3 regions of the Paenibacillus sp. FSL H8-0280 genome follow, and region 2 is predicted to be linked to each of the others. Evidence: riboswitches for the same ligand, from Rfam matches in the RefSeq annotation. Region 2 holds a riboswitch; each other region holds the start of a gene.
The links. Region 2 has a riboswitch for thiamine pyrophosphate ahead of MHI12_RS02320 (ABC transporter substrate-binding protein). Riboswitches for the same ligand answer to the same signal wherever they lie in the genome.

Region 1 (4,276 bases), 490 kb from region 2:
CAAACGCGATTTGATCTGCAAGCTGCTCCGTTTTGCCAGAAGGCTGGCCTTCAACCTCATAATGACCTGTTGTTTTTAGGATATTCATCAGAGATAACAACAATGAACTCTTTCCAGCTCCATTAGCTCCGACAATACCAATCCAGTCTCCATGCCATACTTTGGCCTGCTCGACCTGAATGAAGGGTGTTTTCCCACGCCATCCGGTGAACTGCTTCAAGTCCAGTGCAGGCTGATAGGTGGGTGATCCAGGTGATAAGGATGAGACGTGAGATATGGGGGATATACCCGGTGTATCGGATAAGCCAGACGGTTGCTGTGCTTCCAAGTTTGAGATGCCGTGATCCACACACACTTGAAGCTCTCCAGAATTACTTCCCTCTTCCTCCTTAGCTGCCTGCTCGTGCTCATCCCACACACCCGGATACCAGATTCCATAAGCCTTCAGCTTGCCCCGTTCATGTGTAAATACCTGCTGTGCTGGCCCATCCGCCACGATCTTTCCTTCAGGTGATAACACAATAATTCGGTCGACCATATCCACAATCTCATTAATTTTGTGTTCAACAATGATGATTGTTTTATCACTTGCAATCCGTTTAACGGTATCCCACACTTGAGAAGTACCCTCATCATCCAGCAGTGCAGTGGGTTCATCCAAAAACAATACCTCCGGGTCCATGGCAAGCATCGAAGCAATCGCAAGACGCTGCTTCATCCCCTGAGACATGGACTGGATTAATACACGATTCTTTTCAAAGGATAACCCCACCTGATCCAGATAATATTCAATCATACCCGCCATCTCTTCACGCGAAATATTTCGGTTTTCCAGCACAAATGCGATCTCTTCATCCGTAAAGGACATACAGAACTGGGTATCCGGATCTTGAAAGACCACTCCTGCTTTGGCGGGAACCTGAATATCATCACATTTCATCGGAATCTCAACCGAACGTGGTATCAGACCGCTCAGAATTTGCAATAACGTCGATTTACCGGAGCCACTTGGGCCAAGCAACAACACTTTCTCTCCTTGACGCACAGAAAGAGACAAGCCTTGAAATACCAAGGCTTTCTCTCCCGGGAACTTGCATCTTAGATTTGTGACACTTACCGCTTGCGAATTCCCTTCCCCGTTCATCTAATCCAGAGCCTCATAATCCTGTTTCGATACCGGTCTGAGCGAACGCGTTACACCGGTCAGTTCCAATGCTTTGGCGAGATAATAAGCGAACACTCCAGCAATCAAAATGCTTCCAATGAAGCGGAATCCGATAAATAACGTGTAGTTCCAGGCCGAGAGTGAATCAATATACCCGTACTGATAATCCAGCAAAAGCGAAGCCGCTGCAGCTCCTATGGCTGCAAGACAAGTGACAAACAGATTGGTTTTGCGATACAAAAATGCGGCGAAGAATATCTCGGCTCCCAATCCTTGCAACAGACCGTATACAAGTGTGGACATGCCCCATTCACTGCCCAGAAAAGCACTTACCGTTGAAGCCGCAACTTCGGCAAGAATCGCCACGCCTGGTTTACGAATGATAACAAAAGCAAACGTGCCCGCCATAAACCACATGCCGTAGATCATCTGCTCCGCATGAACGCCGAACGGTTTCATCAAGTCATATGTAGGTCCCCATATCTTGTAAATCACCCCAAACACTACTGCGATTACGATGGTTACCAGAATATCCGTTAGTTTCAATCGCTTGTTGCCTGCTTTTGTTGCCATGTTCTCTACGTCCTTCCTCTGTTCCCTGTGGGGGTTATCATAATAAACGAAAAAGCCTCCCCGGTTCCGGGCAGGCCTTACGCGCAGTATACAATCCTCACAATGATGTAATGGATGGATGTCGAAAATACGGAATATCAGCCAGCACCCCTTCGTCATGGCAGATACACCACCACAGTTCAAAGAGGTCTGTTGTTCATCCACGTTCATTCCCACAATTCACCCTTACATATCGCAAATCCATGTTCTCTACGCTGGCATTACCCAGATCAGATGTACGGTCAGCGGCACAAGGCCACTCTCTCAGCCCAACTTCATTGAGCTCCCGGTTCACTTATTTCATTGCTTCTAATGTACATCAGATGGGTATTTGTGGCAATGGTCTCTACAAAAATCAAAAGTTGGCATAGGAAAAGGCATCCCCCTGGATGCCTTTTGGACATACTTCACGATGTGAAATAGCTACCTTATCCATACACGCCTTCAATCCGTATTCCAAGGTATCCCTGTTCTTAATATTGCGTGTTCCCAGACTGGCTCGTTTTCCCTGAAGCAAACCCCTTGAACAACGTTGGTACTTTGGAATAACGGGTATTCGTAATTTTCCCTTGTGATGTGCTGCTGTCTGTACGCAAAATCGAATCTTTCACATTGGAAATATTGGAGTTATCCAGCGTCATGTTAACTGCGAAGGATGTTCCACCATTTTGGCGAACCAGTTTGCCAATATCATCTGCACGGAAATTTTTGATGTTAATTGTTCCAGCCGCATTCATCTGGAACACTTTATCATAGGCCTTGTACGCTGCCCCGCCGGTAATGTTGACCGTTCCGGCAGACTTCAATGTCAGTGCATCCTCGCCCACGTCCTGCCAGACCACATTTGATATATTACAGTTGCCATAACAGTGAACACCATCAGCAGCTGGTGATCCAATGTTTACGTTTTTGAGCGTGGCCCCTGCCTCCAGACGGAAGACTGGCTTCTGATTTTCTGCTTGAGAACCGTCACCCAGTGTGGAAGGATTGGCTACAAATGTTTTGCCTTGACCGTCATAGGTCGTGCCCTTTGGAACAACAATCGTTGAATTAACAACTGTAGGTGCAGCAGCAACCGGAGCTACACCAAATATGGAAGCAACCAAACCAGCCGACAGCAACAACGTCAATATTTTTTTCATAACTTTATTCCTCCCTTATTCTCTCGTTTTTTGGTAGTGTACAAGCCTGAGCTTGTCCTGGAAGTTCGTCAGAGGTGCACCTCTGTCCGACCCACAACCTAATCCTACCAAATAAGGAAGGTAACTAGAATAATCATTAGATCAGATATATCATGACATCCTGCAATCCCTGTCATATCGGCATTTTTTGCATGCCAGGTCTCTCAAGCAATATGCTGAAATCAACCTCTGGTATGCTCATTTGTAACGTATGTACCCCTCACTTGAATTCCCGATAACAAAGAAAGACCACTACATTTGTCTCCAAATGTGTGATCTTGAATGGCTTCCGGCTTGCTGATATAAGATATCAGGCTCCAAATCTCTGACGATAACCGCACTTTCGACACAACTCTTCTACAGCTTCCCGTTTGGAGAAGCCATATACCAGATTGTTCGCTCGCTCACCCTCAATAATCTCCGAGAATGACTTCTCGTGCACATTACCCAGATTAATTACACCCTCGCCATCAAGACAGCATGGAACCACCGTTCCATCCACAAGTACAGCTGCCTGACCGCGAAGTGCATGGCAAAAACCTTTGCCGTCATCTTCAGGTGCATCCAGACTTGGCCACTGGAACTCATGGTCCTGATTCAGGTATACATTCGGGGCAATTTTTACCCCGCTGCCTGGAACCACTTTTTCCTCAATGCGGAAGTCCAGATTGAACTCACGTTCCAGTACTTCAAGGGTCTCCCGATTTCGATTCATCTGAGCATTTGTGAAGTTATCCTGCGTCAGATTCCACAGCCGGAATGAGATGATGACATTGTGCTTAACGGCCTCGTGTACAAAGGACAAAATATGACGCAGGTAACCGTCACGGTCTGTTGAACCTTCATGCCCATCGAAGCTGTGCAGGGAGAAATTCATCTGCCGCAGCGCTGGTTTGCCAAGCAATTTATGCTGAGTCTTGGGTAACAGTGTACCATTCGTTGTAATGTTCACCTTGAGTCCCTTCTCATGTGCGGAATCGAGCAACAGATCTATTTTGGGATGCAACAAGGGTTCGCCTTTGACATGTAGATAAATATGATTGGTGTGTGGTTTAACTTGTTCCAGTATATTGTTGAAGACTTCAGGGTCAATGAATCCTTTGGCACGTTGCGTCTGCGGACAGAAGCTGCAAGCCAGATTGCAGATACTCGTGATCTCAATATATACTTTTTTGAACGTTTTCAACTCGGGTCCCCATTCTGCCTAGGAGGGAGAACAATCCCACCTGCATTTTGTGATCCGGCCTATACGGGCCACCACTATTATATCGGGTTAGGGAGCCCAGGTAAATTGTTCAGTTGTTCGGGTCTGAATCCA
Region 2 (4,276 bases):
AAAATGGTAGAAACATTCACTACATAAGGAGGATTTAGATTATGAGTTTTCAAAAACGTATTGACCATGTTGGTATTGCCGTACGTGATCTGGAGACCACGCTGCGCTTCTATACGGAGATTGTTGGTCTTGAATTAAAAGACCGGGTAACCCATACTAACGGCGTCATTCAGCTCGCCTTTCTTGGCTTCAATGGAAGTAACGAGACTGAGATTGAGTTAATTCAAGGATACAGCGACAAGCTGCCTTCCGAAGGTACGGTGCACCATTTTGCGATCCACGTGGATGATCTTGATTCTGAGTACAAACGCATTCAATCCACCGAAGCCGAATTTATCGATGGAGAGATTATCACACTGCCTAACGGTTACCGCTATTTCTTCATCTATGGACCTGAAAAGGAATGGATTGAGTTCTTCCAGCGCTAAGAATTGGAGCTGATTTTATGAACATTTTAATTACTGGCGCAGCCGGAAAAATTGGACGTGACTTGTCCCAACACTTGTCAGAGGCATTTCACCTTCGACTTACGGATTTGAATATCGACAGACTGCATACGTATCAAGGGACCGGCCATGAGATCATGACACTGGATGTGACAGACCCCGAAGCCTGTCAGCATGCTTGCGGAGGCATGGATGTGGTTGTACATCTGGCGGGAGATCCTTCCCCGAATGCCGGATTTTATGAATCGTTGTTGGACATCAATATTAAAGGTACATTTAATGTATTCCGTGCAGCTAAAGACCAAGGTGTACGAAGAGTCATTCTTGCAAGCAGTGCTCAGACGATTGAGGGGTACCCCATTGATGCTCAAGTCTATCCGGACATGCCCACACGCCCGCGGAATTTGTACGGGGTTAGCAAATGTTTTGGAGAATCGCTCGCTTCCTATTTTGCGTATACCGAAGGTTTACAAAGTGTTGCGGTACGTATAGGTGCATATGATGATTTTCAACCGGACGGACCAGTGCTGGAGGCAAGGGATATGAGCGCGTATATTAGTCCGGCTGACTTGTGCGATTTGATGTTCAAAGCAATTACAACTACAGATCTGGAGCCCTTCACCATACTGCATGGGATCTCGAATAATCGGTTTAAACGATTGAATCTGGAAACCACTCAGAAACAGGTAGGTTATGACCCAAAATCCGATGCTTTTGCACTCAGTCAGATTGCCTTATATGATTCCCCACGATAATTATTGAAAATAACACATCCAAACAGGCTGTTATACATATGTATAACGGCCTGTTTGATAACTTATACGTGCCCCTATCCAGTTCATGACTGGACAGGTCCCACCCTCTGGCCTATAATTACACCTAGTAATGCCCGTAACTTCATAGTTTCCCAGGGGAGTCGGAATTGGCCGGCTGAGAGTGTATCCCACCAAGATACTAACCCTTAGACCTGATCTGGATCATGCCAGCGTAGGAATCGGAGTATATCGAAATGGCACAGCCCTATGGCTGAACGCCACCTCTCTAACGCCTGCACGCGTCCCGGAATACGGGGCGCTTTTTTTGTTACTATCAGAAAGTATAAGTTTGGAATCATCACCTTCCTGATATTGCAAGAAAAACTACCGCTAAACGCGGTCTGGCTTCTTCGAATGACATCGATAGACGTTTTCTTATGTTTAAAATAACGTCATCCGGATCTCAACTGGTATAAATCTGTCGATTTATGCAAGATGATTGGATATGAAGCCAAGGAGTACCCCGTGCCACTCGGCCGGACATACCGAAGGAGAGAACCACAGATGAAATGGCGTAAAACAATGGGACTGTTGCTCTTATGCGTACTACTGGTGACGGTAGCCGCATGTGGTGGCAAAGAAGCTGCCCCGGCAGAACAGAACGGCAACACGAATGCGGAAAGCAGCAATGAAGGTGACACTGCCGCCCTGAAAGATATTAAAGTGGTGCTCGACTGGACACCGAATACAAATCATACCGGCCTGTATGCGGCCGTGGATCAAGGTTTTTACAAGGCCGAAGGCTTGAACGTGGAGATTGTTCAACCAGGTGCCGGAGGCGCAGATACGATGGTTGCATCGAACGAAGTGCCTTTTGGCGTAAGTTATCAGGAGAGTGTAACTCAAGCCCGCACACAGGGTGTTCCATTGGTCTCCATTGCAGCAGTTATTCAGCATAATACATCCGGGTTCGCTGCTCCGGCGGATCGGAATATCAAATCACCGAAAGATTTTGAAGGTAAAACCTATGGCGGATGGGGCTCCCCTGTGGAAGAAGCCGTGATGCAATCCATTATGGAAGGCGAAGGCGCCGATGTATCCAAAGTGAAAAACATTAACATGGGTGATGCCGACTTTTTCACCGCAGTGAAACGGGATATTGATTTCGCGTGGATTTTCTACGCCTGGACAGGGATTGAAGCCGAACTACGCGGGGAACCGATCGACATGTTATATGTGAAGGATTATTCGGATGCACTGGATTATTACACGCCTGTCCTCGTAACAAACGAGCAGACGATCCAGAACGATCCTGAGCTGGTGAAAGCATTCCTGAAAGCCACTTCCGAAGGATATCAATATGCGATTGATCATCCCGAAGACGCAGCGAACATTCTGATCAAGGCTGTACCGGATCTGGATAAAGACCTCGTACTGGCAAGCCAGAAATGGCTTAGTCCCAAGTACACAGATGACGCCCCGCGTTGGGGTGAGCAAAAGCAGGAAGTATGGCAGAACTACACCGACTGGATGTTTAGCAAAAAACTGCTGGATGAACAGATCGATGTGAGCAAGGCATATACAAACGAGTTCTTACCCCAATAAAATTTCTCATATAAAACGAACTTAATATTTACACGAGGACGGAGAGGACAGAAATAACGTGAAAAAGCGAAGCGGTCGCCTTTATCACCGGATTTTCCCTTTAGAGAAGGGAATCAAAAAAATCTGGGGATAACAGCGATTGGAGGGTTATTCTGTCATCGAAGTGGCAAGTGTAACAGTCATTAGTTCATTTTATATATCACGAAAGGAGCCGTGATCTCTCATGGCAAGTACACTACTCAGCATTCAGGTTATCCCGAAAACGCCAAATGGCGAGAACTCTTATCCTTACGTAGATCGCGCCATTGAAGTTATTCAACAATCTGGCTTGAAATATCAGGTGAACGCGCTCGACACCACGATGGAGGGGGAACTGGAGGAACTGCTGGAGGTTGTCCGTAAAATGCACGAGGTACTCGTGGAGGCTGGCAGCCCAAGCATCATCTCCCAGATCAAAATCGCCCATAGCCCTGCCGGCTTCAGCATGGATACCCTGACGGAGAAGTATCGCTAATGCCTGCCTATTTCAAAAGTGTATGGCCGCCCTTTGTGGCGGTTATTCTCTTTATAGCGATATGGCAGGGAGCCGTCTCCCTCTTCCATATTGAGAAATGGATGCTGCCTGCACCGTCCGACATCGCCCGCGAAGCCGCAACCCAGGCCGAGCGGCTTGGCATGCACGCTTCCGCAACCATTCAGTTAACGCTGATTGGATTCGCCGCTGGCACCGCGGTTGGATTACTGATTGCGATGGTGCTACATTTAGTCCCTTTTCTCAAGTCGGCCCTGTATCCTTTACTTATCCTTAGTCAAAATATCCCAACCATCGCGCTCGCGCCGCTCCTGTTAATCTGGTTCGGGTTCGGGCTGTTGCCCAAGCTGATTACGATCATCCTGGTCTGCTTCTTCCCCGTTGCAGTGGCGGCAATGGACGGCTTGACCCGTACAGATGCAGCGATGATGAACTATATGCGCATGGCTGGTGCGAAACGTCACCAGATCTTCTGGAAGCTGGAGCTTCCCCATGCGCTGCCATCCGTGTTCTCTGGTATCAAAATCGCCGCTACCTATAGCGTGATGGGTGCCATCATCGCCGAATGGATTGGTGCAGACAAGGGTATTGGTTATTATATGATGCTGCAAAAGTCGGCTTATCGCACCGATCGTCTATTCGTGGCGATCATGATTATTGTCGCGCTCAGCTTGCTGCTCTTCCTGTTCATTGCCCTGCTGGAGAAGCTGCTCGTGCGCTGGCGGCCACAGAAGCGATAATAAAGAAGTAATCTGTATATTAGGAAGTGATGACCATATGAATCGGCAACAGGACGAACAAGTCCAGCCTGGACGAGGAGCACACGCAGTGGAGCCAACAAACGGTGAAAAGTTAAACTCGGCTACGCCTAATCGACCTGCCAATACGACTCCTGCTCCGGTTCCACCTGCACTGGACGTTGTTAATGTTCATGCATC
Region 3 (4,276 bases), 3.4 Mb from region 2:
TTGACGTAAAAGTGGAAGAGATGGCCAATGGTCTTGGTTTGTCCGCAATTGGTCTTGATCGGGATGTCGCAGCTCTAAGTGGTGGACAACGTACCAAGGTGCTTCTTGCCAAGCTTCTGCTTGAGAAACCTACAGCTCTTTTGCTGGATGAGCCGACCAACTATCTGGATGTAGAGCACATTGAATGGCTGTCACGTTACCTGAAGGACTACCCGCACGCGTTTCTCTTAATCTCTCATGATACGGAATTCATGAATGAAGTCGTAAATGTCATTTATCATTTGGAATTTGCCAAATTAACGAGATATGCAGCGAACTATAACAAGTTCCTCGAGATGGCTGATATGAATAAAGCCCAGCATATTGATGCATACGAGAAGCAGCAAGAGTACATCAAGAAGCAGGAAGATTTCATTCAGCGTAACAAGGCACGTGCTTCAACTTCAGGTCGAGCGAAGAGCCGGGAGAAACAGCTGGACAGAATTGAACGTATTGATCGCCCAGATGAAGCAGCTAAACCAACGTTCAAATTCAAGGATGCCCGCGCGAGTAGCAAAACGGTCTTTGAGGGTATTGATTTTGAAATTGGATATACGTATCCTTTGCTGCCTAAAATGACAATGACGATTGAACGTGGTGAAAAAATTGCCATCGTAGGTTGTAATGGTGTGGGTAAATCGACGCTGTTGAAAACCATCCTGGGAAAAATATCTCCACTCAGTGGAAAGACTTTCTTGGGAGATTATCTGGAAACGGCCTATTTTGAGCAGGAAGTTCGTGCTGGGAATATCACGCCGATTGAGGATGTCTGGAATGAGTTTTCACATTTGACCCAGAATGAGGTCCGTGGTCATCTCGCTCGCTGTGGGTTGAAAAATGAGCATATTACCCGTCCGCTTAACATGCTGAGTGGTGGAGAGCAAGCCAAGGTTCGTTTATGCAAACTCTTGATGCGTGAAAGCAACTGGATTTTATTCGATGAGCCGACAAACCATCTCGATGTCACAGCCAAAGCGGAGTTGCAGCGTGCCTTGCAAGAATTCAAGGGAACGGTGTTACTGGTATCTCATGAACCTGATTTCTACGAGGGTTGGGTCACCAAAACATGGAATGTTGAAGAATGGTCTGAGAAAAACTAGACAATTCAAGCAATGCTTAATAGAAATGAACGGTGACAAAAAAATCCGTCTATGGTAATATAGGCTACAACTTCATATGAACACTAGGGGGGCCGCACGATGCGGCTGAGATGGAAGAATGCGATTCTGGACCCTTTGCACCTGATCTGGATCATACCAGCGTAGGGAAGTGGCGAGCGCGTTTCAGTGAATGACTTGAGCAAACGGCAATTCGAAGGATTCAACCGTCTGTTTAACGAATTGAAACATGCAGTTGCGTGTATAACGTTAAGGCTATAGGGTCTATAGCTTTATTGCACGAAATGAACTGTATGTATCAGTCAGTCATCTGGTCCTATAATTAATACGCAGCCACTCCCCTACGGGAGTGGCTTTTTTGTGTTTTCATAGCATTCACGCATGGAAGGAGATGAACAGTACGGTAATTTCTCATGAACATGTTCAAGAATCATTTGAATTGCATGTTGTATCTACGGGTGCAGGGGATCAAGCATCTTTTGTAAAAGCTGCAAAGGACGTTTGGCCATGGGTGGACTATATTCACATACGAGAGAAACAACTCTCGTGGCAACAAAAGATCGGTTGGGCTGAAAGTCTGCGTGGTGTTGGCGTTCCATCTTGTCGTATCGTTATCAATGGTTCAGAGCTGCCTTCACAGAATGACATCTATGGCGGTGTACATTGGGGGCAAGATGCGATACGAAACTATAACCCTGCTGTTATAAGCAATGTGCAACGCCTTCGTCTGGGTATATCTGTTCATTCAATCGATGAGGCAAAACTCGCTGAAGAACGGGGAGCCGATTACCTATTCTTCGGGCATGTCTACTCAACCAACAGTAAGCCGGATCTTGAACCAAGAGGATTATATGCTCTGGCTGAAGTGTGCTCTGGTGTCTCCATTCCTGTCATGGCGATTGGGGGCATCGAACCGGGAAACATTCACGCTATTCGCTTTGCAGGCGCACAGGGAGTCGCTGTGATCTCGAATGTATGGGCGAGCGATTCCCCGGATCGGGCGGCTGCATTATTAAGGCAGGCTATCGTTGCTACAGAAAGTCTGAGTCGCTGAATCAAGGAGATGAGAGGATGAAAAAGATCATTACAGATAGACCAGATAAGATTCATGCAGAAACGATTATTGTAGGCGGAGGCGTTGTTGGTTGTGCCATTGCGTATGAGCTTGCTTCCCGTGGACAGGATGTGCTGTTGCTGGAGCGTTCGGCGATTGCAGGAGGCACTTCTTGCGCGGCGGCTGGAATGCTGGCGGCAGATAGTGAGGCTTTTGCTCATCCTTTGATGGCTAAGCTCGCCAGGCAGAGTAGACAGTTACTTATTGAGCAACAGGTGCTAATGGCTACACTCAGTGAGGTAGAGGTTGGTCTGCAACGTCAGGGATTCCTAAATCCTTTTCGTTCATACAGTGAATTAAGTAGTTACAAGGACAATCGAAAGTCTGCGTTGTCTGCTTCTGCTGATGAGGTATGGTGGGATCGTTCCGTTGTGCAACAGGAGGCATCATGGCTTAACAGAGATACGTATGGGGCCTACTACAAACCTTACGAGAGTGAGGTTATTCCCGTCCATCTAACGAAGGCATATGCTGAATCCGCTCAAGCACTGGGAGCGCGGGTTATGGAGGACATACAGGATATACGTGTGCAAGCAAACGAACACGGCGTGCAGGGGATCACCACATCGATCGGTGAGATGAGATGCAAACATGTCATTATAGCGGCTGGATTACAGAGTGAAGAGCTGATGAGACATGTGAATCTGAGCTTGCCTGTGTGGTCGGTAAAAGGTGAAATAGCCGCCGTTCAGTTCTTAGATGAACATGCAGGGTACAGACCTGATAGAACGGTGTATGCAGAGGATATCTATATTGTTCCCAAAGCCAATGGAGAGGTTTGGCTCGGGGCAACCAGTCTGCCAGGCAGAACGGATCTGAGCGTTTCTGTACAGGGTGTTCAGAAGCTGCTAACAGCGGCTACCCACTGGGTGCCTGGGATGAAAGAAGCAGAATTTATACGAGCGTGGGCAGGCGTAAGACCGGCAACTCCGGATGGTCTGCCTTATATAGGTGCTTGCGAAAGTGTTCCCGGGCTGTTTGCCGCCTTTGGACATTACCGCAACGGTATCTTGCTTAGTGCGATAACTGGCAGGCTTATCGCTGAATTGCTCGCGGGCAAAAGCTCAGAAGAGCTCGGAATTGAGGCGCTGAGCCCTGAGCGATTGAACAGAAAGGGAGTGGTGCAGTGAATATCATCGTTAATGGTCAACGGATGGAGATTGAAGACAGATTGAATCGTGTGGATAAACTGCTTCAATCTTTAGATCTGCAAGTCAAGACTGTAGTTGTAGAGCTGAACAAGCATATTTTAACCCGCGAGTATCATGAAACGACAGCATTAAGAGAAGGCGATCGAATTGAGATTGTACATTTTGTAGGAGGCGGTTGATGATGTTGAACATTGGTAAATATACGTTTGAGTCCAGATTGTTGCTCGGAACAGGCAAGTTTTCGGATCTGGAAGTGCAAAGTCAGGCTGTGGAAGCATCTGAAACGGAAGTTTTGACCTTTGCTGTTCGTCGTCTGAATTTGGAGGAACGTAATCAGAAGCATTTCCTGGATACGTTGGATTTGGATAAATACACACTTCTTCCGAATACGGCGGGGGCTTCCACTGCGGAAGAGGCGGTGCGGATTGCCGAGCTTGCACGGGCTTCAGGACTTTGTGATATGATAAAAGTCGAAGTCATCGGAGATGGAATGACGTTACTCCCAGATCCGATTGAAACGTACAAGGCTTGCGAAATTTTGCTTGAAAAGGGCTTCACGGTATTGCCTTATATTTCGGATGATGTCATTCTGGCCAAAAGGCTGCAATTGCTTGGCGTACATGCTGTAATGCCTGGCGCTTCTCCCATCGGAGCTGGCAGAGGCATCATCAATCCATATAACCTTGAAGTCATCATAGAGCAGGCCGTTGTTCCTGTAATTGTAGATGCAGGATTGCGCTCCCCAAAAGATGCTGCTTATGCGATGGAACTTGGTGCCGATGGCGTCTTGTTAAATACAGCCGTATCCGGATCAGGGGATCCAGTGAACATGGCTAAAGCGATGCGATTGGGGG

Region 1: another riboswitch for thiamine pyrophosphate. It lies ahead of MHI12_RS04460 (ECF transporter S component); the one in region 2 lies ahead of MHI12_RS02320 (ABC transporter substrate-binding protein).
Region 3: another riboswitch for thiamine pyrophosphate. It lies ahead of MHI12_RS17710 (thiamine phosphate synthase); the one in region 2 lies ahead of MHI12_RS02320 (ABC transporter substrate-binding protein).

What each region holds. Positions count from the first base shown of each region.
Region 1 is NZ_CP150296.1:975,292-979,567, reverse strand. It holds gene MHI12_RS04465 (ABC transporter ATP-binding protein) at 1-1,144, opposite strand, end outside; gene MHI12_RS04460 (ECF transporter S component) at 1,145-1,738, opposite strand; TPP riboswitch at 1,968-2,078, opposite strand; gene MHI12_RS04455 (pectate lyase) at 2,251-2,919, opposite strand; gene MHI12_RS04450 (radical SAM/SPASM domain-containing protein) at 3,269-4,144, opposite strand.
Region 2 is NZ_CP150296.1:483,495-487,770, reverse strand. It holds gene MHI12_RS02330 (VOC family protein) at 42-428, shown strand; gene MHI12_RS02325 (NAD-dependent epimerase/dehydratase family protein) at 446-1,201, shown strand; TPP riboswitch at 1,346-1,458, shown strand; gene MHI12_RS02320 (ABC transporter substrate-binding protein) at 1,766-2,806, shown strand; gene MHI12_RS02315 (thiamine-binding protein) at 3,030-3,320, shown strand; gene MHI12_RS02310 (ABC transporter permease) at 3,320-4,078, shown strand; gene MHI12_RS02305 (ABC transporter ATP-binding protein) at 4,116-4,276, shown strand, end outside.
Region 3 is NZ_CP150296.1:4,057,947-4,062,222, reverse strand. It holds gene MHI12_RS17715 (ABC-F family ATP-binding cassette domain-containing protein) at 1-1,139, shown strand, start outside; TPP riboswitch at 1,215-1,324, shown strand; gene MHI12_RS17710 (thiamine phosphate synthase) at 1,549-2,211, shown strand; gene thiO (glycine oxidase ThiO) at 2,229-3,401, shown strand; gene thiS (sulfur carrier protein ThiS) at 3,398-3,601, shown strand; gene MHI12_RS17695 (thiazole synthase) at 3,604-4,276, shown strand, end outside.